DNA from 2 places in the Variovorax atrisoli genome. Region 2 is predicted to be linked to the other one. Evidence: riboswitches for the same ligand, from Rfam matches in the RefSeq annotation. Region 2 holds a riboswitch; the other holds the start of a gene.
The links. Region 2 has a riboswitch for cobalamin ahead of FHY06_RS00265 (TonB-dependent receptor). Riboswitches for the same ligand answer to the same signal wherever they lie in the genome.

Region 1 (11,830 bases), 970 kb from region 2:
CGAAGGCCAGCATCAGGTCGGCTCCGTGGAGGAAGAAGGTTTGTCGAACAGGTCCGAAGGCAGGCCCCAGCTTTCATCGAACACAAGCGACGCGAGCGGTTCGCGCTTCGCCCAGCGTTCGCGCTGCAGCATGGGCTCTTCATAGAACTGGTGCACGGGACCCAGGCACAGCAAGGCGATGGGCTCGGCGCCTTCGGGCAGGCCCAGAAGCACCGACACCTCGGCCGGATCGAACAGCGACACCCAGCCCATGCCCAGCCCTTCGGCGCGCGACGCGAGCCAGAGGTTCTGGATGGCACAGGAGGCCGAGGCCAGGTCCATTTGCGGCAGCGTGCGGCGGCCGAACACGTGCTTCTCACGGCCGTCGGCCAGCGTCACCGCCAGCAGCTCGGCCGCGTCGAGCAGGCCCTGCACCTTCAGGCGCATGAATTCGTCCTCGCGCTCGCCAAGGGCGCGGGCCGTCAGCACGCGTTCCTGCTCGACGACGCGGTGCAGTTGCTGCCGCAGCGCCTCGCCACGGATGCGGATGAATCGCCACGGCTGCATGAAGCCCACGCTGGGCGCGTGGTGTGCTGCTTCCAACAGCCTTCGCAATACGTCGGGCTCCACCTGGCCGCCTGCGAAATGGCGCATGTCACGGCGTTCGTGGATGGCGCGGTAGACCGCCTCTTTGTCTTTTTTGGTGAAAGCCGGGGTAGTCACGCTGCTCTTTCGGGGTGGGTGCACAGGCCACCGGGTACTCCCCTGCGCGAATGTGCCCCGTCGGCGTGAGCGCGCCCCATGTCAATCCTCGATGCCGCGCTGCGCGGGAATGCCGGCCTTGAAGGCGTGCTTGACCAGCGTCATCTCGGTCACCGTGTCGGCCAGCTCGATGATCTCCGGCGGGCAGCGCCGGCCGGTGAGCGCCACGTGCACGTGCTTCGGCCGCGCGCGCAGGGTTTCGAGCACGCCTTCGAGCGGCAGCCAGCCGTAGATCAGCGGATAGGTGATCTCGTCGAGCACCACGAGGAAGAACTCGCCCGAGAGGATCGCCGCCTTCGCCTTCTCCCAGCCGTCACGTGCGAGCTGGCCCGAGCGCTCCAGGTCCTGGCTCTTCCAGCTGAAGCCGTCGCCCAGCCCTTCGATGGGAATGCCGATCTGCTCGAACATGCGGTGCTCGCCGAAGCGCGCGGTCGGCACCTTCATGAACTGGTAGATCTTCACGGCCTTGCCGCGGCCGTGGGCGCGCAAGGCCAGACCGAATGCGGCCGTGCTCTTGCCCTTGCCGTCGCCGGTGTTGACGATGACGATGCCGCGGCGTTCGCCTTCCGGCTTCTCGTAGGGCTTTTCGCTGGGTGGGGTCTCAATTTGCATTTGTCGGTCTTTCAAGGCTGGCGAATGCGGGTTGCCGGACGCAGAGGGCGCGTTCGATCCCGCATCTCATAGGGGCAGCGCGATCCACTGCTCAGCCACGCGGTGCACGCGGATGCGATGGTCGAAGACCTGCTCCAGCGCGGCATGGGTGGCCGGGTCGTCGCAGGTGCCGTGGTGCACGACGCGGCCCTGGTCCATCACCACCATTTCGTCGGCGGCCAGGGCCATCGGCAGTTCGTGCAGCACGCTGACCACCGTGCGGCCCTCGGCGACGAGGGTGCGGACGATCTTCATCCAGTCGGCCTGGTGGGGCGGGTCGAGGTTGGCGAGGGGTTCGTCCATGAGCAGCGCCTCGGCTTCGACGGCGAGCGCCCGGGCGAGCAGCACGCGCTGGCGTTCGCCGCCGGAGAGCTGGCCCAGCGGGCGGTCGCGCCAGTCCCAGGCCTGGGTGCTGCGCAGTGCGCGCTCGACGGCCTCGCGGTCGGCGGCGCCTGGCGTGGCGAGCCAGCGCTGGTGCGGCAGGCGGCCGAGCATGGCGACGTCGTAGACCATCAGGTCGTCGGCGCTGCCCTCGCCCGTGCCACTCTGGCCCAGCCACGAAAGGCGGCGGGCGCGCACGCGGGCGGGCACCCTGTCCTGCGCCTCGCCGAAGAGCCGCACTTCGCCGCGATGAGCAAGCAGCCCCGCCAGCGCCTTCAGCAGCGTCGACTTGCCCGCGCCGTTCGGGCCGACGATGCTGGTCCAGCGCGCGGCCCGCAGCTTCAGGTCGATGCCGTGCAGCACCTCGCTGGCGCCGAGCGTGGCGCTCAGGCGGTGCGCTTCCAGCGCCGCGTCGATGTCGTTGCTGCGGCTCATGCCACCCCGCTCCGCGCGCTGCGCCTGTGCATCAGCCACAGCAGGTAGCTGCCGCCCAGCACGGCCGTGAGCACGCCCACGGGCAGTTCCTGCGGCGCGATCAGCCAGCGCGCGAGCAGGTCGGCCGCCATCAGCAGCAACCCGCCCATCAGCGCCGACAGCACGATCAGCCTCGCATGCGTGGTCTTGACGGCCGAGCGCACCAGGTGCGGCGCCGCCAGGCCGACGAAGGCGATGAGCCCGGTCTGCGCCACGGCCGCACCGGTGGCCAGCGCCAGCACCACCACCAGCGCCGCGCGCATCGCCCCCAGCGGGAGGCCCAGGCTGCGCGCGGTGGCTTCGCCCAGCGCCAGCCCGTCGAGCACCGGTGCCAGCGCCCAGCCCGCGAGCAGGCAGGCCGTGCCGACCATCGCCATCACCGCGCAGGCGCTCCAGCCGACGAGGCCGGTGCTGCCGAGGATGAAGCCCTGGATCGCCTGGAGGATGTCCGCCGATGCGATGGTGATGAGGTCCTTCGCCGCACCGAGCACCACGCCGACGATCACGCCCGCCAGCAGCAGCCGCAGCGTCTGCTGCACGCCGCGCGCCAGCATCAGCGTGAGCATCACTGCGAGCACCGCGCCCAGGAAGGCGGCGCCGGTGAGCCCGAGCCGCATCACCCACTGCATGCTCGCGGCCGAGCCGCCGAACATCAGCAGCGCCACCGCCACGCCGAGCGAGGCGCCGGAGGCGCTGCCCAGCAGGTACGGGTCGGCCAGCGGATTGCGAAAGAGCCCCTGCGCCACCGCGCCGGCCAGCCCCAGCAGCGCGCCCGCCAGCCAGGCGCCGAGCGTGCGCGGCAGGCGGATGTCCCACACGATCTGCAGCGCCACCGGGTCGTGGCGTGCGGCGAACAGGCTCTCGAAGCCAGTGCTGCCGATGCCCAGGCCCAGCAGCATCAGCGCCGCGCCCAGCACCAGCAGGCCGGCGCCGAGCAGCAGTACGCGGCGCAGATGGGCCGTGTGCCTGGCAGCAGCCGCATTCATCGCTTGCCGCCCTTTTCAACGATGCACTGCGCCATCAGCCGTGCCGCCTCGTCCATGCGCGGGCCGGGCCGCACGAGCACGTCGGACTGCTCGGCGCTGAAGCGGCAGATGCGGCCTTCGCGCACCGCGCGGATGCCAGCCCAGCCGGGCCGCTGCTCCAGCCCCTGCGCGCTGCGCACACTGACCATGATGAGGTCGGGGTTCGCGCGCACCACGTACTCGGGGTTGAGCTTGGGGAACGGGCCCAGCGATGCGGGCACGATGTTCTTCATGCCCAGCCGCGAGAGCGTCTCGCCGATGAAGGACGACTCGCCCGCCGCATACGGCGCGCTGTTGACCTCGAAGTACACGCGCATGCCCTTCGCCCCCGCGGGCACCGACTGCGCGGCGGCCGACACGCTGGCGTCGATCACGCGCCAGACCTTCGCTGCCTCATGCGTGCCCAGCACCTGGTCGAGCTTGTCGAGCACGCGGCGCACGTCGGTGTGGCTCTTGGGTTCGAGCACCAGCACCTTCATGCCCAGTGCCTCCAGCCGCTGCGTGACGCGCGAGGACTTGGCCAGCAGCACCGCATCGGGCTTGAGCGCGACGATGGCCTCCACGTTCGGATCGATGCCGCCGCCGAGCTGCGGCAGTGCCTTCACCTGTTCGGGCGAATTGGAGTAGCGGTCCACGCCCACCAGCCGGTTGCAGGCCCCGAGCGCGCAGACCGACTCGGTGAGCGAAGGCAGCAGCGTGACGATGCGTTGCGGCGGCTGCGGCAGGCTCACCGACACGCCGCGCTCGTCGACCACGTCGAGCGCATGCGCGGCCAGCGCCACCAGGACGAGGCCGATCGCCGCGAGCGGATTGCGGATTTTCTTCATGCTCATGCGGCGGGCGCCTTCAGGCTCAGCGGCAGGCCGGCCGCCATGAGCGTGACGCGTCCGCATGCGGCGGCCACGTCCTGGTTGAGCCGGCCCAGGGCGTCGACGAAGGCGCGCGTCTCGCGGCCAATCGGTATCACGCCCAGGCCGATCTCGTTGCCGACCAGCACCACCGGGCCCGGCGCATCGCGCAACGCAACCAGCAGCATCGCGATGTGCGTCGCGGGGGTGCGCGTCACGGGGCGGGCGTCTTCGATGGGCATCGGCATCAGCAGGTTGGTCAGCCACATCGTGAGGCAGTCGACCACCACCAGCGTCTCGGGCGTGCTCTGCGTGACGATGGCGCGCGCGAGCTCGACCGGCTCCTCGATGGTCCGCATGCCGGGCACGCGCTCGGCGCGGTCGGCCTGGTGGCGCACGATGCGCTCCTGCATCTCGTCGTCGTAGGCCTGGGCGGTCGCGATCAGCACGGCGCGGCGGGCACGGGCACCGGCCGCGAGCCAGTCGACGGCGCGCTGCTCGGCGCGGCGCGACTTGCCGCTCTTCTGGCCGCCGAGGATGAACTCGTGCACCACGGCTTCAGGCTTGGTCGAATGCAGCATGGCTCTCCAACTCGATGGGCATGGCGCCGAAAAGGCGCGCGGTGGCTTGCGGACTGGAGGCGAACCACGCATGGAAATAGCTCGCGCGCACCGGGCCATGCAGGTACAGCGCCTCCCCGGCCCGCGCGCCCACGGCCTGCGCGGCACCGGGACGGGCGGTGCGCGCGGCCGGCACGAGCGGTGTCTCGCAGCTCGAATAGTGGAAGGTGTGTCCGCGCAGGACGTGGCCATCGAGCGAGAGCTGCTGGGGCCCCAGGCCCGAAAGCCGCTTCTGCATGGTCACCCGACCAGGCAGCAGGCCCCAGAGGCGGTGCACTTCACCACCGTCTTCCTGAAGAGCCAGTTCGTCGAACAGCGCCATCATCCCGCCGCACTCGGCCCACACCGGCTTGCCGGCGGCGACGTGCGCAGCGAGCGATTCGCGCAGCGCCGTGCGGGCCGACAGCGCCGGAGCATGCAGCTCCGGGTAGCCGCCGGGCAGCCAGACGGCGTCGCACCGCGGCAAGGCGTCGCCTGCGAGCGGCGAGAAGAAGCTCAGCTCGGCACCGAGCGCCCCGAGCACATCGAGGTTTGCCGGATAGATGAACGAGAACGCTGCATCGCGTGCGATCGCGATGGTGCGGCCCGCGAGCAATGGCGGCACGGCTCGTGCCTCGTCGGATGCAAGGGCCTCGAAGCGCACCTGCGGCAGCTCGCCGACGGGCATGCGGCCCAGCGGCGCGTCGGCCAGCACGTCGGCGGCCGCATCGAGCCGCGACATCGCATCGCCCAGCTCCGTGGCGGCCACCAGGCCCAGGTGCCGTTCCGGCAGCGTGAAGCGGGCGTCGCGCGGCAAGGCGCCCAGCCATTGCGAAGGGTCGCGCAGCGCCTCCTGCAGCATGGCGCCGTGCCGTTCGCTGGCCACCCGGTTCGCCAGCACGCCGGCCCAAGGCAGCCCGTCGCGGAAGTTCTGCAGCCCGTAGGCCAGCGCGCCGAAGGTGCCGGCCATGGCCTGCGCGTCGATCACCGCCAGCACCGGCACGCCGAAGCGCTGCGCAAGGTCGGCGGCGCTGGGATTGCCGTCGAAGAGACCCATCACGCCCTCGATGACCAGCAGGTCGCTCTCGACGGCCGCCTCGTGCAGGCGCGCGCGGCAGTCGGCCTCGCCCGTCATCCAGAGGTCGAGGGAATGCACAGGTGCGCCGGTGGCGAGCGCCAGCCAGTGGGGATCGAGGAAGTCGGGCCCGCACTTGAAGGCGCGGACTCGCCGGCCCTGGCGCGCGTGCAGCCGGGCCAGCGCGGCCGCGACCGTTGTCTTTCCCTGCCCCGAGGCCGGGGCGGCCACCAGCACGGCGGCGCAGGAGGCCGCCGCGGCACCGGCGGCGCCGCCCGGCTGGAGTGCTTGGCTGCTTAGTGAGGCGTCCACTTGAGACCGACGTAGGCGGTACGGCCGGCATTGGCGTACAGCCGCGCGAACTGGTAGTCCTTGTTGCCCACATTGTCGACGCGCGCGACGAGGTTGATGTCGCGCGTGAGCTGGGTGGTGGCCGACAGGTTCAGCACGGTGTAGCCGCCGAGCTTCACGCTGTTGGCGGCGTCGTCGTAGCGGCGGCTGGAGGTCTGCACCTCCGCGCCCAGCGTCCAGCCCGCGATGCGCCAGTCGGCGCCCAGGGTGGCGTGGCGCTGCGCGCGGCGCGCGAGCAGGTTGTGGGTGGCGAGGTCGCGCGGATCCTGGAAGTCGAGGGAGCCGCGTAGCGTGACGTCGCCGATGCGGTGGCTGCCCGAGAGCGTGACGCCCTGGTAGCGAGCGCGGGCGGTGCTGGAGTAGCAGCCGAACGACGAAGCACAGCCCTTGGCCGAGCCGTCGAAAACGATCAGGTTCTGCACGCGGTTGGCGTATGCCACCACGCCCAGCTGGGTCGCGCCCTCGGTGTACTGCAGGCCCAGCTCGAGGTTGCGGCTCGATTCGGGCTTGAGCGTGGCCAGGCCGTATTCGCTGAAGCGCTGGTACAGCGTGGGCACGCGGAAGGCGGTGCCTGCCGAGGCCGTGAAGCGCAGCGACGGCGTGATGGCGTAGCCGTAGGCCGCGCTGCCGGTGGTCTTGCCGCCGAATTCGCTGTCCTTGTCGTGGCGCACGTGCAGTTGCAGCGAGTGCGGGCCCTGCACGAAGCCGTAGCCGAGCGAGATCGCGTCCTGCGAGCGGTCGCGCGCGAGCAGCTTCGAGGTGGTGGTGGGCGCGTTCTCCAGGGCGTCCTCGCGGCGCTCCAGCGTGGCGGTGACGAGGTGCGGGCCGAAGCGGAATTCGTTCTGGAAGAGGTAGCCGCGCAGGCGGGTCTCGGTACGGTAGAACGACGGCTGGGTCTTGTAGACCTGCTGCGAGTCGGTCACCTGCACGCGGGTGCTGTAGACGTCGTTCCACTTGGCCGACCAGCTCAGGCCGGCGGTCTGCAGCTTGTTGCTCGAAATGTCGTTGGCGAACAGGAACGGCAGCTTGGTCCTGTAGGACACAGTTGCGTCGTAGCCGGCCTTGATGTCGCTGGAAAGCAGCGTGGCCTCGATGCGCTGGTCGGGCGTGATCTGGAAGCCCAGCTTCGCGTTGCCCGAAGTACTGTTGTAGCCGTCGCGGTCGGGGCTGGTGAAGCCGTCCTTGGTCACGTTGCGCTTGCTCACGGGCTGCACGTTGTAGCCCTTGCTCTCTTCATGCGCCACGCCGAAGGAGTAGTCGAAGAGGCCTGACTTGCCGCTCACGCCGCCTTCGATCCTGCGCAGCCCCTTGCTGCCGAAGCCGATGCCGGCGTAGGGCGACACGCCCTCTTCTCCTCGCCTGGTGAAGAGCTGGATCACGCCGCCCACGGCGTCGGAGCCGTAGACCGCGGCGGCCGGCCCGCGCAGCACCTCGATGCGGTCGATCTGCGACAGCGGAATGCCTTCCCAGCCGGCGCCGCCGGTCGATTGCGAATCGATGCGCACGCCGTCGAGGTAGACGGCGGTGAAGCGCGTCTCGGCGCCGCGGATGAAGAGGCTGGTGGTGTTGCCCACGCCGCCGGAGCGCGAGATCTCGATGCCGGGCAGGCGCGAAAGCAGGTCGGCCACGCCGGTCGCACCGCTGCGCTCGATGGTCTCGCTGTCGACGACGGAGACGTCTCCCACGAGCTCCGACAACGCCTGAGGCGTGCGGTTGGCCGTGACCACCGTCTCGCGCAGGGTGGAAGCCTCCTGCGCATGGGCCATGCCGCCGAAGGCGGAAACCAGCGCCAGCGGCAGGCAGGCGTGGCGGAAGCGGCGCGCAGGAGCGCTACCGCGGAAAGAGCAAACACGGGAAATCATGAATCAAGCGAACGAACGTCAATACCCCTGGCCGGCCTCCCCGCCGGCGCCTGGGCGCAATGGCCGCGCATGCGTTCGTCATTCGATCCTCGACGCATGCGGCAGCCGCCTCGTTGGCCGGTATCCGGGCTGGCAGAACGACGCCTTGCCGCCTTCCCAGGCGCCTGTTTCAGGGCGCCCAGTGGCTCGATGGAAAGGTGTTGGCGCCTTGCGGCGCCGTCTGCTTGACCGTTGCGGGGGCAGCGCAGGCGGCTTCGGCCTTGTTCCGGTGCGAACCGGGGCTTCCACTCCTGCTTCCCGTTGAACTGCGCCGTGCGAACCACGGCGCGAGCACCAACGGGCGGAATTCTATGTCCTGCCATGCACCTCTTAAGTCGAAAGTTGCGGCCCCGCTACCATCGACGACCATGATGCGGCCCGCCTCGATCTTCCTGAACCTGCGTTCGGCGCTGCAGCGGCTCTTCGGTGTCTCGGGCTGGCAGTCGATGCTTCTGTGGTCGATCGTGGCCGGACTGCTCGGCACGCTGGCGACCGAACTCTTCCGCGCCGCGCTCCTCGCCTTCGAGCACCTGGTGCTCGGCCCCGGCCAGGGGCTGGTCGCCATGGCGAAGCAGCTGCCATGGTGGGCGCGCATCGCCTGCCCCACCCTGGGCGGGCTGGTGGCGGGGCTGCTGCTGGTGCTCGCCAGGCGCGTGGCTTCGCGCAGCGCCACGTCGGACTACATGGAAGCCATCGTGCTCGGCGACGGGCGCATTCCGGTGGCGCAGACGCTGGCGCGCAGCGCGTCGTCGCTGATGAGCATCGGCACTGGCGGCTCGATCGGGCGGGAGGGCTCGATGGTGCAGCTGGCGGCGCTGGCCTCCTCGCTGCTCGGGCGGGTGTTCCGCTTTCCGGCCGAACGGCTGCGGCTGCTGGTGGCCTGCGGCGCGGCGGCCGGCCTCACGGCCGCCTACAACGCGCCCATCGCGGGCGCCTTCTTCGTCGCGGAGATCGTCCTGGGCTCCATCGCGATGGAGAGCGTGGGTCCGATCATCATCGCGTCGGTGGTGGCCAACGTCGCGATGCGGGCGCTGCCGGGCTACCAGCCGCCTTACAAGATGCCGCCGTTCCCGGAGATCCACGGCACCGAGGTCGTGCTGTTCTGCGTGCTCGGCGTGCTGCTGGGCTTCGCGGCGGTGGGCTTCCTGCGCGCGCTGCAGGGCAGCCGGGCGCTGTTCTCGCGGCTGCCGCTCGCGCTGCCGTGGAGGCTGGCGCTGGGCGGGCTCGTCATGGGTGCGGTGTCGGTGCCGATGCCGGAGGTCTGGGGCAACGGCTACAGCGTGGTGAATTCGGTGCTGCACACGCCATGGGCATGGACGCTGATCGCGCTGGTGCTGCTCGCCAAGGCGGTCGCGACGATGGCGACGGCCGGTTCGGGCGCCGTGGGCGGCGTGTTCACGCCGGCGCTCTTCTTCGGCTGCATGATCGGCGCGCTCTTCGGCCAGGGCGTGCAGGCGCTGTGGCCGGCGGCGAGCTCGGCGCCGTTCGCCTATGCCATCGTCGGCATGGGCGCTTTCCTGGCGGGCGCCACGCAGGCACCGCTGATGGCGATATTGATGATCTTCGAGATGACGCTGAGCTACCAGGTCATGCTGCCGCTGATGGCTGCGAGCGTCATCGCGTACTTCGTGGCGCGCTCGGCCAACGCGGGCTCGATGTACGAGATCACGCTGCATCGCAACGCCCAGCGCGACGACCAGATGCGCCTGCGCGGGCTGCACATGCGCGACCTGGTGCAGCCGGCCGAGACCGTGGTCGGCCCGCAGGCGGACCGCGAGGCGATGAGCAGGCTCTTCCTGCAGTACCCCGTCAAGTACCTGTACGTGGTGGACGCGGACAACCGCTACCTCGGGGTGGTGCCGCTCTCGTCGCTCGGTACCGCGCCGCAGGAGACGACGGCAGGCGCCCTGCTCTCGCAGGCGATCCAGCCGGTCACTGCCGATACCGGTCTCGGCGAGGCGCTGCAGCGCTTCCTCGACCACCTGGGCGAGCGGCTTCCGCTGATCGAGAGCGCCGCCAACCCGGTGTTGCTGGGCGTGGTCGCCAAGAGCGCGCTGCTTGCCACCTACGTGCGGCTGAGCGAGGCCTGAAGCGACTCGCGAGGGGTTTGATCGGCGGGCGGCAAAGCCGCAGAATCCGGGCACGCCGGGCGCCGCGTCCGGCCTCGGCAGGACCGCCTCCCCGGGAAACTACAATCGCCAACCATGCCCGCCTCCAGCCCCATCGACCAGATCGCCGAGCGCGTCGAACGACTGCTCGTGCGTCACGAAGAGGTGCAGCGCACCAACGCGCTGCTGCAGGAACAGGTCGATGCGCTCACGCGCGAACGCGACGCACTGAAGTCGCGGCTCGTCGCGGCCCGCACCCGCCTCGACGCCCTGCTCGAACGGCTGCCGGCTGAACCACCTTCCGAAGACTCCCCCGCATGAAGCAGATTGAAGTACAGATCATGGGACAGAGCTATCTGCTCGGCTGTCCCGACGGAGGCGAGGCGCAGCTGCGCGAAGCCGTCGAACGCGTGGATGCCGCCATGTGCAAGATCCGCGATGCGGGAAAGGTCAAGGCCCGCGACCGCATCGCGGTACTGGCCTCGCTGAACCTGGCGTTCGACCTCGCCGCGCAACAGGCAGCCGCCAGCGCGCCCGCCGCACCGGCGGCGCCAGCCGATACCACAGACACCGACCCGAAGGCCGCCCACCTCATTCAAAGACTCGATCAGGCCCTGGCGGGCGATGGACATTTGCTCTGAGCGGGTTCCGCCGGCAGGGTTGCAGCGGTAAAATCCGAACTGTCTGCGGTGCGCGTTGGGCTTTATACGTCCTTGTTCCAATGCTCTACGGAGCCGGGCTTGGTAAATCGCTCGACGGGTGTGATCATCTCGCGTCAGATGAACCCGAAGTCCTGCTGCCCTCGCCCACCTGAACCCCGGTTCAGGATGCGAGTCCGGCGCCCACTTGCAGACACCTAATTCCGCTACGGCCCCCTGCATACGCTGCTCGGGGCCGTTGCTTTTTGCGATACAGAATCTCCGTGAACGTCTCCAGCCTGCTCGATCCCCTCCTCATCGTCGAACTCGCCGCCCTCGGGCTCGGCACCGGTTTCCTCGCAGGCCTGCTGGGCATCGGCGGCGGCATGCTGATGGTGCCGTTCATCACGATCATCATGGGCCACCGCGGCGTGCCGGCCGACCTCTCGGTGAAGATGGCCATCGCGACCTCGATGGCGACCATCATCTTCACCTCGGTGTCGAGCGTGCGCGCGCACCACAAGCGCGGCGCGGTGCGCTGGGAGATCGTGCGGCGCCTCGCGCCCGGCATCGTCATCGGCAGCCTGGTGGGCAGTCTCGGCGTGTTCGCGCTGCTCAAGGGCACGGCGCTGGCGATCTTCTTCGCGCTCTTCGTGGGCTTCTCGGCCACGCAGATGTTCCTCGACAAGAAGCCCGCGCCCACGCGGCAGATGCCGGGCACTGGCGGCCAGCTCGCCGCGGGCGGTGCCATCGGCTTCATCTCGGGCCTGGTGGGTGCCGGCGGCGGCTTCATCAGCGTGCCGTTCATGACGTGGTGCAACGTGTCGATCCACAACGCGGTGGCGACCAGCGCGGCGCTGGGCTTCCCGATCGCGGTGGCGAACGTGCTGGGCTATGCGGTCAGCGGGCAGTCGGTGCAGGGCCTGCCGGCCGGCTCCTTCGGCTACATCTGGCTGCCCGCGCTCGCGGTGATCGCGCTGTGCAGCGTGCTGACGGCGCCCCTGGGCGCGAAGGCCGCGCACAGCCTGCCGGTGAAGA
Region 2 (11,830 bases):
AACGCGCGGCGCCTGGGGGTTGCCGTGGTCGCCGTGGTAAATGGCGGGCTGGCGGCCGCTCAGGTGGCGCACGGCGGCGGCCATGCCGCCCTGGAACTGGTAGTAGTCGTTGGAGTCGAGCAGGTCGTGCTCGCGGCTGTCCTGGTTCTGCATGACGACGGTCATCGCGCGCAGCCGGCGCTTCAGCGCGTCGGCCGCCGGCACGCCGTCGCTGCCCTGGCCGTAGGCATGGGCGCTGCCGCCGACGTAGGCCTTCGACAGGTCGTCGTCGCTTTGCCAGTCGCCGCGGTCGAAGAGCGGCTGCAGGCCGCTGCCGTAGCTGCCGGGCGCCGAGCCGAACACGCGCCAGCCGGCCTGCGTGCGTGCGAGCTCGGGCGCCATGCCCCGGGCCTGCAGCGCGGCGGTCTCGCGAAGGATGCGCGCGCGGATCGGGTTGCGCTCCTCGTCCTCGTCTTCCTGTGCCGCCACGGCCTGCACTGCCGCATCGAACATCTGAACGGCATTCGGGAAGGCGTCGCGGAAGAAGCCCGAGATGCGCAGCGTGACGTCGATGCGCGGACGCCCGAGCCCGACCGTGGGCAGCACCTCGAAATCGACCACCCGCTGGCTGCCCGGCGCCCACTTCGGCCGCACGCCGATCAGCGCGAAGGCCTGCGCCAGGTCGTCTCCGCCGGTGCGCATGGTGGCCGTGCCCCAGACCGACAGGCCCAGGGCCGCCGGGTAGTCGCCGTGTTCCTGCATGTGCCGCTCGACCAGCTGCGCGGCCGACTTCAGGCCCAGCATCCAGGCCGTGGGCGTGGGAATGGCGCGGGTGTCGACCGCGTAGAAGTTGCGGCCGGTGGGCAGCACGTCGGGCCGGCCGCGCGAGGGAGAGCCGCTCGGGCCCGGCGGCACGAAGCGGCCCTGCAGGGCGCGCAAGAGCTGGCGCAGCTCCTGCGCACCGCAGGCGTCGAGCGCGGGCGCGAGGCTGCGGTCGATGCGGCTCATCACGGCGGCGGTGCGCGGCAGTTCCGGCGGACATGCGCCCTCTTCCATCAGCCGCTGCGCGAGCAGCTCCAGCCGCTCGCGCGTGTCGCCCTGGTGGCGCCATGCTTCGCTGCTCACCGACAGCAGCAGCGCGGGCCGCGCGCCCTGCCAAGGCCGGGCCGCGTCGATGTCGAGCGGATCGAAGGCGTCGTCGGGCAGCAGGTCTTGCGAGAGCGCACCGAGCAGCCCGGCGTTGCCACCCCCGCCGTCGGCCGCCGGATAGCGCGCCAGCGCCAGCAGCGTGTCGCGCCGCAGCCTCCCGCTCGGCGAAGCGCCGAACACATGCAGCCCGTCGCGTATCTGCGTTTCCTTCAGCTCGCAGAGGTAGGCGTCGACGCGCGCGAGCACGGCGTCGTCTTCCTCCTGCGCGCCGGGCAAGCCCAGTTCCTCGACCAGATGCTGCGCGCGCACGGCTGCGAGGATCTGCGCGCGCAGCACCTTCGCGCGGCGCGCGTCGACCAGCAGCGCGTCGTAGTACTCGTCGACCTGACGCTCCAGGTCCTGCATCGGGCCGTGGTTCTCCGCGCGCGTGAGCGGCGGCATGAGGTGGTCGACGATGACCGCCTGCGTGCGCCGCTTGGCCTGTGCGCCCTCGCCCGGGTCGTTGACGATGAAGGGATACACGTTGGGCATCGGCCCGAGGATCGCGTCGGGCCAGCAGGCCTGCGACAGCGCGATGCTCTTGCCGGGCAGCCATTCGAGGTTGCCGTGCTTGCCCACGTGCACCACCGCGTCGATGGCGAAGGCCTCGCGCAGCCAGAAGTAGAAGGCCAGGTAGCTGTGCGGCGGCACCAGCTCGGCGTCGTGGTAGCTCGCGTAGTCGGCGGCGCCCAGGCTGCCGAGCGCACGCGCGGGCTGGATGCCGACGAACACGCGGCCAAGCCGCAGGCCGGCGATCATGAAGCGGCCGTTGCGCAGCATCGGGTCTTGTTCGGGCGGTCCCCATCGCGCGTCGATGGCCGCGGCCATGCCGTCGGGCAGGCGTGACAGGCATGCCCGGTAGTCGGCCAGCGCGAAGCTCTGCCAGGCGGGCCGCGAAGCCCACTGCGACGGGTCGTTGGCGATGCCTTCCTGCAGCCTGCGCATCAGCGCGTCGCCATCGGCGGGCATCGCGCCGGGATCGCCCAGCGCATAGCCGTCGGCTGCCATGGCGTGCAGGATCGCCATCACCGAGGCCGGCGTGTCCAGCCCCACGCCGCTGCCGATGCGGCCTTCGCTGCCCGGATAGTTGGCGAGGATCAGTGCGATGCGCTTGCCTTCCGCGCGCAGGCTGCGCAGCCGGCACCAGCGCCGAGCCAGCTCGGCCACGAAGGCGACGCGGTCGGGCTCGGGCTGGTAGTTGACCACCTCGGTCTGCGTGAGCTCGCAGCGGTGCGACAGGCCCTTGAAGCTCACGGCGCGCGTGACGATGCGGCCGTCCATCTCGGGCAGCGCGATCTGCATCGCGATGTCGCGCGGGCGCAGGCCCTGGCTGTCGGCCAGCCAGTCTTCCCTGTTGCCCCCGCTCACGATCACCTGCAGCACGGGGGCGTCGCCGGCCAGCTCGACCTCGTCGCTTTGCCCGCCCGGCCCGCCCTGTCCCAGGGCCGCGAAAGCCGTGGTGTTGAGCACCAGCTGCACGTCGTGCTCCGCGCACAGCGCGCGCAGCGTGGAAAGGCACAGCGGATCCTTCAGCGAATCGAGCGCGACGGGCAGCGGATTCAGTCCCTGCGCTGTCAAGGCCGCGGCAAGCGCATCGAAGGCCGCCGTGTTGCCCGACAGCAGGTGCGAGCGATAGAACACCAGCGCCACCACCGGCGCGCCCGCGTGCCAGCCGGCTCGCAGGTCATCGATGCCGGCCACGGTATGCGAAGCGGCCGCGCCGCCCGGCACGTGCAGCGCCACCTGCGGCAGGCTGCGCGGCGGCAACGGGGCCTCGCCATGGTCCAGGCCGTGGAAGGCCACCGCGCGCAGGAACTGCATCGCATTGCCCGCCCCGCCGCTGCGCATGTACTGCCAGAGCTGGCGGCTCACCGCGCGCGACAGCGTGCCGCGCGCGAGCAGGTCTTCGTCTTCCTGCAGGTCGCCCGAGAACATCGCGAGCCGCTGGCCCTTGCGCTTCGCCAGCTTCTCGAGCTGCTGCAACCCGTAGGCCCAGGCCGATTCGGCACCCAGGTGGTCGACCACCACCACGCGCGCATGCTGCAGCACCTCGTCGACGTAGAGGTCGAGCGAGGCCGGCTGGCGCAGGTACATGAGATTGGCCAGCCTGAGCGACGGATAGCCGGGGTCGGTGGCCGCCAGCGCGGTGCGCGCGGCGGCGAGCAGCGCGAGCGTGGTGTCGGCCGAGCTGAGCACCACGATGTCGCCCGGCGTCTGGTCGAGGCGCGTGACGACGCTGTCGTCCTCGACGAAGCGTCCGGGCTGGGTGCTCAGCAGGTGCATGCGCTCGGGGCGTCAGGCCGTGGCGGTGGCGCTCGCCTCTTCGAGCACCTTGCGCAGCGCGCCTTCGTCCAGGTCCTCGCCGATGAACACGAGCCGCGTGCGCTGCGCCTCGCCATCGCGCCAGCGGCGGTCGAAGTGGTGGTCGAAGCGGCGGCCCACGCCCTGCACCAGCAGGCGCATCGGCTTGCCCGGCACGGCGACGAAGCCCTTCACGCGGTAGATGGTGTGCTGCTCGACCAGCCTGCCGAGCGCGGCCAGCAGGCCATCGCGCTCGACGGGCGGCAGCTCGATCACGAGCGAATCGAACTCGTCGTGGTCGTGGTCTTCCTCGTGGTCGTGGTGGCTCTCGCGCAGGTGGATGGTGTCCTCGGCCGCGCGGCCCTGGCCCAGCAGCAGCGCGAGCGGCAGCCGGCCTTCGCTGGCGGCGACGATCTTCACCTCGGGCGGCAGTTCCTCGCGCACCAGCGCCTCGACCTTGGCGCGCGCCGCGTCGTCCATCAGGTCGGTCTTGTTGAGCACCACGAGGTCGGCGGCCGAAAGCTGGTCTTCGAACAGCTCGTGCAGCGGCGATTCGTGGTCGAGGTTGGGGTCGGCGCGGCGGGCTTCATCGACCGCCTGCGGGTTCTCGGCGAACTGGCCCGAGGCGGCGGCCGGCCCGTCGACCACGGTGACGACCGAATCGACGGTGAAGATGTTGGCGATGTCCGGCCACTGGAAGGCCTGCACCAGCGGCTTGGGCAGCGCGAGGCCCGAGGTCTCGATGAGCACCGCGTCGAGTTCGCCGCGCCGCTCGGCCAGCTGCAGCATCACCGGCAGGAACTCCTCCTGCACCGTGCAGCAGACGCAGCCGTTGGCCAGCTCGTAGAGCGCGCCTTCACGCTCGTTGCCTTCGTCGTCGCAGCCGATGCCGCAGCCGCGCAGGATCTCGCCGTCGATGCCGAGCTCGCCGAACTCGTTGACGATCACCGCGATGCGGCGGCCTTCGGCGTTGCCGAGGATGTGGCGCAGCAGCGTGGTCTTGCCGCTGCCGAGGAAGCCCGTGACGATGGTGACGGGGATCTTGGCGTTGCTTGGGGTCATGGGTGGATTCTTTCAGGCGCTCGCGAGCGGGGCGCACCAGCAAGGCGAAAGTGGCGCCGGATGATTCCGGCGCCACCGATGGAAACGGACAGCCTCCCCGAGGCCGGCCCCGGGGAAGCGACGAAGGGAAGCGCTCAGACGCCGCCGTACAGGCGGCGCTCGACGAAGACGGAACCCTGCAGCCGGCGCCACGCCTTGGCGGCAGCCAGCACGCCCAGGTCGACCAGCGGCTCGACCAGCACGACCGTCATGTAGGCAGCGCCGAAGCTGGCGATCTGGCCCATGTTCTCGATGCCGGTGCCGCGTCCGTACAGCGCCCAGAAGCCGACCCACACCACGATGCCGCCCTGGTAGGCCACCGAGAGCTTGAAAGCCTCGCGGTAGCCGATGTCCACGTAGGCCAGCTTCTCGGGGATGATGCGGCGCGCCAGCGCGGAAGTGGCGAACAGCGGCACCAGCAGCGTGGTGACGTTCATGCCGTATTGCGGGATGTCCTGCGGCTCGAAGAACAGGCCCTGGATCAGCAGGCCGCCCGCCAGGCCAATGGCGGCGGGCGCGAGGCCGAACACCAGCAGCAGCGTGGTGCCCAGGATCAGGTGCACCTCCGACACGCCCACAGGGTGGTGCGGAAACACCTCGAAGAAGCAGAACACCAGCGCCACGGCGATGGCGGAGCGCAGCACCAGTGCGGCGGGCCCGTCCTTCATGAGCGTCTGGAACGCGACCTTGCCGGTGTAGGCAAGCGCGGCGGCTGCCGTCGCGTAGCTGAGGAATATCTTGGATCCGTCGACTAGACCTGGTTCGATGTGCATCGAGCACCTCCTGAAATGCACCGCGGTGCGAAAGTTGATTGTTGGTGGATGGGCAGGCTCGCGCAAGCCCCGATCATGAACGCCGCAGCGCAGGCTGCGCGCCCGGCACGGCCGCCGGCTTCGGTTTTCGCCGCAGCCTCCGCCAGCCGATGACGACGCCGCTGGCCGAAGCCACAGCGCCGACGATGGAAAGCAGCCACATCACGAGATCCCAGGCCGGCCGGTACTGGATGAGCCAGGGGAAGTCGAGGCTGTGCGCCGCGTTGAAGAGCCAGCGGCGCAGGCGCGAGCTGGCGTCGCTGCCGCCGGCCACCTGGCCGCTGGAAGGATCGATGTAGATCCAGCTGCGCGCCGGGTCGTCGAACTGCAGGCGCCACACGGGCACGACGCGCTCGCGGTGGTGGCCGTACCAGTGGAAGTCCTCGCGGGTCTGGAGCACCGCTTCGGTGATGTTCGAGCCGGGGCGCAGTCGGGCGGCGGCGCGCAGGACGTCGTCCTTCGCGACGGTGGCCGGTTCGCCGGTGACTGCATCGATCACGCGCACCCGCGCCTTCGCGTCGCGCAGCTGCAGCAGCGGCCTGCCGTCGAACCACAGCAGCGCGGCCTCGCGCGGCGCATCGGCACCCTCGCCTGCCGGCAGCGATGCCGGCGGCCACGGGAACGGCGACCTGCCGGCACCCGTGTAGCTCGCCATCGCCGCCGCATCGCCCGTTCCACGCTGGAACCAGCCATTGGGATTCATCGACAGCCAGCCGCTGACGATCCAGGTCAGCACGAAGAAGCCGCCGACCAGCCCTGCGATGTGGTGCCAGGCCATCCAGCCGCTGTAGGGCGTGACCGCCCCGTTGCGGAAGCGCCGCCGCAGGCGCACCCGGAGGATGCCGATGACGATGCCCGTCACCGCCGAGACGATGCAGGCCGCCGACAGCCACATCACCACGTCGTGCCACAGGGGCGGGTCCGCGCGCAGCGGCGTGAAGTAGATCCAGTGGGGCACCGAGCCCAGCCAGTTCCAGAAGCGTTCGGAGCGCGTGGTGTCGCGCACCACTTCGCCGTTGACCTGCGACACGTAGAGCTCGGTGCCCGCGGCGTCGCCGACTTCGATGCGGTGCAGCGGACGCAGCGGGTTCAGGCCCTGCGGCACGGTCCACTGGTCACGCTCCAGGGTCTCGGCCCAGCGGGCGCCGGCATGGCCGGAAAAATCGCGCGCGATGGCCTCGGCCTGCGCGGCATCGACGGGACCCGGTACGCGGCCGTCGCGGGCCGAGACCGTATGCCGGCCGCCGCGCGCATCGACGATGCGCCAGACGGGGCCGGCGACGGTGCCGCCCTGCATCTCCAGCACCATGCGCCTCGGCGGCTGCGCGTTCGCCTCCTTGGGCAGTGCTTCGAGCGCGGCCGAGGGCGACACCATCCCCCGGTCGAAACGCAGCGGCGAGAGCCCCGCGAGCCGTTCCTCGTCCGTGAGGTTCGGGTACCCCACGTACATCATCACCACGCCCGAGACGAACCACATGACGAACAGCAGGCAGCCGCCGATGCCCAGCCACCGGTGCGTCCAGTAGAGCCAGTGCCGGATGCGCGGCCAGGCGCGGCGCCATGCGGAGGTCATGCGTTCCACCAGACTCCCGGGCCTCTCAGAAGCTGACCAGCGCCGACAGCTCGAAGGAGCGCGGGCGCCCCAGCAGCCACTGGTTGCCGCCATTCGAGAACGACACCGGATAGCGCCGATCAGCCAGGTTGTAGGCGCGCAGCGCGAGCCTGAGCGAGGGGTTCGCCTGCCAGCTCACGCCCGCATCGGCGACCGTGTACGAGCCGATCTTTCGCGAGTTGGCCGCATCGACCTGGCGCGGGCCCACGTAGCGCAGGCCGACGTCGGCCTCCCACTGCGGCAGGAAGCGCCAGGTGAGCCAGAGGTTGGCGGCCTCCTCGGGTACGCCGGTGGGCGTGTTGCCCGCGCGCGAGACCAGCTTGCCGCCGACCAGTTCGTTGAAGTCGTCGTAGCGCGCGCGCAGCTTGGTGGCATTCGCCTCCAGCCGCAGCGTGAAGCTCAGCGCCAGGTCGAGCGTGGCCTCGATGCCTTCGGAAGACTGCTTGCCGACCTGCTGGGTGACGGTCGGATCGATGGCGTCGCGCGACAGCAGCTTGTTCTTGTCGATGCGGTAGGCGGCCACGGTCCAGGCGCCTCGGTTGTCAGCGAGCTGGCGCTTGTAGCCGACCTCGAACTGCCTGCCCGTGCTGAGGTCGAAGGCCGCCTGCGAAGCCGAAGTGGTCACCAGCGAGCCCAGGGGATCGGCCGCGCGCGCCACCTGCGCGTAGAACGACTGCGAGGCGTCCGGTGCGTAGACCACGCCGAGCCGGCCGGTGGCGTACTCGAAGGTCTTGCCGAAGCTGTTGGCGGCGTTCTGCAGGTCGGTGCGTGCGACCTTCGCGTGGTCCCAGCGCAGGCTGCCCACCACCGACCACTGCTCGTCGAAGGCCAGCCTGTCCTCCGCGAAGAAGGCGTAGGTGCTGGTCTTCGTCCTGTAGCGCGGCGTGTAGGCCACGGGCGACGCGTAGTAGCCGGGGCTGAAGACGAAGGGATCGACCACCGATCGGCCGCCGTAGGGCGAGTCGTTGGTGTGCGTGAAGTCGATGCGGTTCACGTCGAAACCCACGAGCACCTGGTTGGCGAGGCCGAACGGCCGGTGCCTGAAGGTGGCGTCGGTGCGATTGCCGATCTGCTCCTGGTCGTGGCCGATCTCCAGGTAGTCGCCGCGCGTCACGCGCCGGGTGGCGGGGCTGTAGGTATAGGTCTCGCTGTTGCGCCAGTGGCGTTTGCTCTCCAGCCGGTAGAGCTGGTTGCGCACCGTCACGGCGTCGCTGGGCGTCCACAGGGTGTCGAGGCGGGTCCACTTGTCGCGGTACTTGATCTCGGCGTCGTCCACGTCGTAGTTCTGGCGCAGCGTCTGGCTGCTGAGGCGGCCGTCGATCAGCGGCACGCCGTAGTAGCGCTGCGGCGACTGGCGGCCCTCGTCGTGCGAGAGCGTAAACTGCAGCTGCGGCGACACGTCCAGCCGCACCGCGGCGCTCACGGCGAGGCTTTCGGCCTCGCCGCGCTGCATGAAGCCGTCGGTGTTGCGCTGGCTGATGTCGAAGCGGTACGAAAGCCTGTCGTCGATCGCCCCGCCGCTGCCGAAGGCCACCTGCCGCGTGGCGTCGGAGCCCAGCGTGACCAGCGCCTCATTGCGGATCGGGCCGCGCGTGGGCTTCTTGGGCACCACGTTGATCGCGCCGCCGATGGCGCCTTCGCCGTACATCACCGAGGCCGCGCCGCGCAGCACCTCGATGCGGTCGGCCGACCAGGTGTCGAAGGGAAAGGTGACGGTGCCCGCGCCCGCGTAGAGGCGCGTGCCGTCGAAGAGCTGCATCACCGAACCGTGACCGAGGAAGCCGCGCGCCACCAGCGCGGTGCCGCCGTTGCCGGGACCGGGCGAGCCGGTGATGCCGGTGGCGCGGGTGACGGCGTCGACCACCGAGACGTCGCCGCGCGCACGGATGGTGTCGCCCGTCAGCACCTCGACGCTGGCCGGTGTTTCGAGCGGCGTGAGGCCGAGACGGCTGCCGGTCTGCGTGGGCTCGTCGATGGCCATGGGCGTATGGCGCTGGGCATCCACCTGAATCGCCCTCAGCGTCTGGCCGTCGGAGGCCTGCGCGAAGACTGCCGCGCACGGTCCCAGGGCGAGGCCCCAGCCCAGCGAAATGCCGGAAAGGCTCGAAAGACCCGAAAAGCGCGGCCGGTGTCGCAGCCGCTTCGGCGACGCGCCCCTGCGATCGCGCTTCGGCGATGCATGACTCATGAAATCTCTCCTCCGGCCTGCGTCCCCGCAGGCTCCTGACCTATGAAGGGCGCGGCGGAAGAGGCGAAGGGGCTGCGGCGGCCCGCGGCGGGCGCGGTAGGCGGCTGGCCCGGACACGCACTCCCGCAGCGTCCGAAGGCGGTTGCGAAGGCCGGTATCCGGGCTTGCGGAGCGCCGCGGCGTGATCTGCGAGAGTCACGCCGCGGCGGAAACCCTCGCCTTCCCACGCCGAAGCGCAGTGGCTGCCCGTGCCGATCGATGAGGCACGAGCCCGAGGGGTTCCAGATCCGCTGACCGTTGCGGGGGCAGCGCAGGAATCGCCGCGCCGGCCGATCTCCGTGGAGAACGACGATGCGGGTTCACCTGCTTCCCGTTTAACCCCGCCGCCATGGATGGCATGTCGTGCGGGGCACCTTCGAACCGTGGTGGTCCGGCCGGGCAGTCGATGAGGCTGCCGCCACCGGAACGGCGGGATTATAGGTAGGGGCCTCCGGTGAGCCCCGCGGGCTCAGGGTGCGGGCCTGCCGTCGGGCCCGAAGAGCCGCCGCATCATCGCCACGCCCGCGACCAGTGCATTCGAATAGGTGGCATAGGGTTCGTGCGCGGCTTCCAGCGGCACGTAGACGTGGGTGGTATCGCCCGGGGCGCCGTCCACCGCCTCCATCAGCACCCAATAGAACTCGCCCGTCTCCAGCTCGTGGACGGTGAGTGCGATGTTCCTGGACGAAGGCATGGAAATGAGGATGACGTTGCTTGCTGACTGCGCCATGAATTGAACAGGCAAGGCAGGCGCGCGGTTGACAGTGCTTTCGGGGTTCTCCTACAGAGCGCCCTGAGAGGGCGGCCTAGCGTCGGACCGATGATCCACACAAGATTCAGGAGGCAGCATGAAGCACTTCACTCTTGAACCGGGCATGCTCTCGAGCATCGGCGGCGCCTTCTATCCCACCGGCTATTCGATGGTGATGTTCCCCGACGCCAAGGACGCCGAGCGCATCGGTCGCGGCCTGATCGAAAAAGGCATGAGCGGCGACGACATCTACCTGATGCCGGCCGAGACCGTGCTGCGCGAGATCGTGCCCACGGTGACGACCGCCGACGACCCACTGCCCTCCGCCGGCACCGATGCGGCCACCGTGCGTGCCTATGCCAAGCTCGCGAAGGAAGGCCACGCCGCCCTGCTCGTCAGGACCGAGGACGGCGCCGCGGCCGAGCAGATGATGGAGCTGGTGCGCACCGTCCCCTACTCCATCGCCCAGCGCTATCGCCCGCTGGTGATCGAAGACCTCTGAAGCGCCCGGGCCGCAAGCCCGGGCGTTCGGGCTTTCGCCGGTCATGCCGGCACGGCCATCGACACTGCGCGCTGGACCACGTCCCTCGCCATCGCCTGGGCGAGTTCATGCTCGCCGAGGAACACGGTGGCCGAGGTTTCCTGCGTGAGCAGGCGAGCCTCCTGCTCGTTGTGGCTGCGGATGACGGTCTGGATCGCCGGGTTGAGCGTGTGCGCCGTTTCCATCATCTGGCGCACGTTCATCGCGTCCGGCGTGGCGACGACCAGCACGCGCGCACGGGCAATATGCGCCTGGATCAGCACCGCCGGGTCGGCCGCATCGCCCCACACGGCGGGCGTACCGGCCTCGCGCAGCTTCTCGACCAGCTCGCGGTTCTGCTCCGCCACCACGTAGGGAATGTCGTTGGCGTCGAGCTCGGCCGCGATGCGGCGCCCGACCCGGCCGTAGCCCACCAGCACCACCTGCCGCGAGAGGTACTTGGCCTCGGTGGTCATCGGCAGCTCGGCCAGCGGGTCTTCTCGCATCTCCAGACCGCGCGCGAACGAGGAATGCGCATGTAGCCATTTCTGCATCGGCGCGATCAGGCTGAACCACAGTGGATTGGTGGCGATGGAAATCAGCGCCCCGGCCAGCACCAGGCTCTGCCCTTCCGCCGGCAGCAGGCCGAGCGACACGCCCAGGCCGGCCAGGATGAAAGAGAACTCGCCGATCTGCGCCAGGCTGGCGCTCACCGTGAGCGCCGTGCCCAGCGGGTAGCGGAACACCAGCACCAGTGCGCAGGCCGCCAGCGACTTGCCCAGCACGATCACCAGCACCACAGCGAGCACCTGCAGCGGCCGGTCGAGCAGCACCGAGGGGTCGAACAGCATGCCGACCGACACGAAGAACAGCACCGCGAAGGCGTCGCGCAGCGGCAATGACTCCTGCGCCGCACGATGGGCGAACTGAGATTCGCGCATGACCATGCCCGCGAAGAAGGCACCCAACGCGAACGACACCCCGAAGAGCGCCGCCGACGCATAGGCGATGCTCACGGCCGCCGCCACCACGCACAGCGTGAACAGCTCGCGCGAGCCGGTGCGCGTGACCTGCCAGAGGATCCACGGGAACACCCGGCGCCCCACCACCAGCATCAACGCCACGAAGCCGCCGACCTGCAGCATCGTGAGGCCCAGCGTCTGCCACAGCGGGTCGGTTCCGCCTGCAGCGCCCTGCACGCCTAGCGTGCCCGCCAGCGGCGGCAGGAGCACCAGCACCAGCACCATCGCGAGGTCTTCCACCACGAGCCAGCCGACCGCGATGCGCCCGGTGAACGAATCGAGGATGCCCAGGCTTTCGAGCGCGCGCAGCAGCACGA

Region 1: it holds a riboswitch for cobalamin, as region 2 does, so the genes downstream of both, FHY06_RS04885 (TonB-dependent receptor domain-containing protein) here and FHY06_RS00265 (TonB-dependent receptor) in region 2, are expected to answer to the same signal.

Annotation. Positions count from the first base shown of each region.
Region 1 is NZ_JACIBG010000001.1:1,018,208-1,030,037, forward strand. Features, by position in the region: gene FHY06_RS04845 (MotA/TolQ/ExbB proton channel family protein) at 1-13, opposite strand, end outside; gene bluB (5,6-dimethylbenzimidazole synthase) at 13-702, opposite strand; gene cobO (cob(I)yrinic acid a,c-diamide adenosyltransferase) at 784-1,353, opposite strand; gene FHY06_RS04860 (ABC transporter ATP-binding protein) at 1,420-2,208, opposite strand; gene FHY06_RS04865 (FecCD family ABC transporter permease) at 2,205-3,233, opposite strand; gene FHY06_RS04870 (ABC transporter substrate-binding protein) at 3,230-4,105, opposite strand; gene FHY06_RS04875 (bifunctional adenosylcobinamide kinase/adenosylcobinamide-phosphate guanylyltransferase) at 4,102-4,701, opposite strand; gene FHY06_RS04880 (cobyrinic acid a,c-diamide synthase CobB) at 4,679-6,106, opposite strand; gene FHY06_RS04885 (TonB-dependent receptor domain-containing protein) at 6,091-8,007, opposite strand; cobalamin riboswitch at 8,106-8,359, opposite strand; gene FHY06_RS04890 (ClcB-like voltage-gated chloride channel protein) at 8,415-10,136, shown strand; gene FHY06_RS04895 (hypothetical protein) at 10,251-10,475, shown strand; gene FHY06_RS04900 (cell division protein ZapA) at 10,472-10,795, shown strand; gene FHY06_RS04905 (sulfite exporter TauE/SafE family protein) at 11,077-11,830, shown strand, end outside.
Region 2 is NZ_JACIBG010000001.1:46,611-58,440, reverse strand. Features, by position in the region: gene cobN (cobaltochelatase subunit CobN) at 1-3,450, opposite strand, end outside; gene cobW (cobalamin biosynthesis protein CobW) at 3,463-4,530, opposite strand; gene FHY06_RS00275 (energy-coupling factor ABC transporter permease) at 4,665-5,342, opposite strand; gene FHY06_RS00270 (PepSY domain-containing protein) at 5,416-6,954, opposite strand; gene FHY06_RS00265 (TonB-dependent receptor) at 6,980-9,181, opposite strand; cobalamin riboswitch at 9,314-9,612, opposite strand; gene FHY06_RS00260 (hypothetical protein) at 9,690-9,950, opposite strand; gene FHY06_RS00255 (hypothetical protein) at 10,069-10,473, shown strand; gene ybaL (cation:proton antiporter domain-containing protein) at 10,515-11,830, opposite strand, start outside.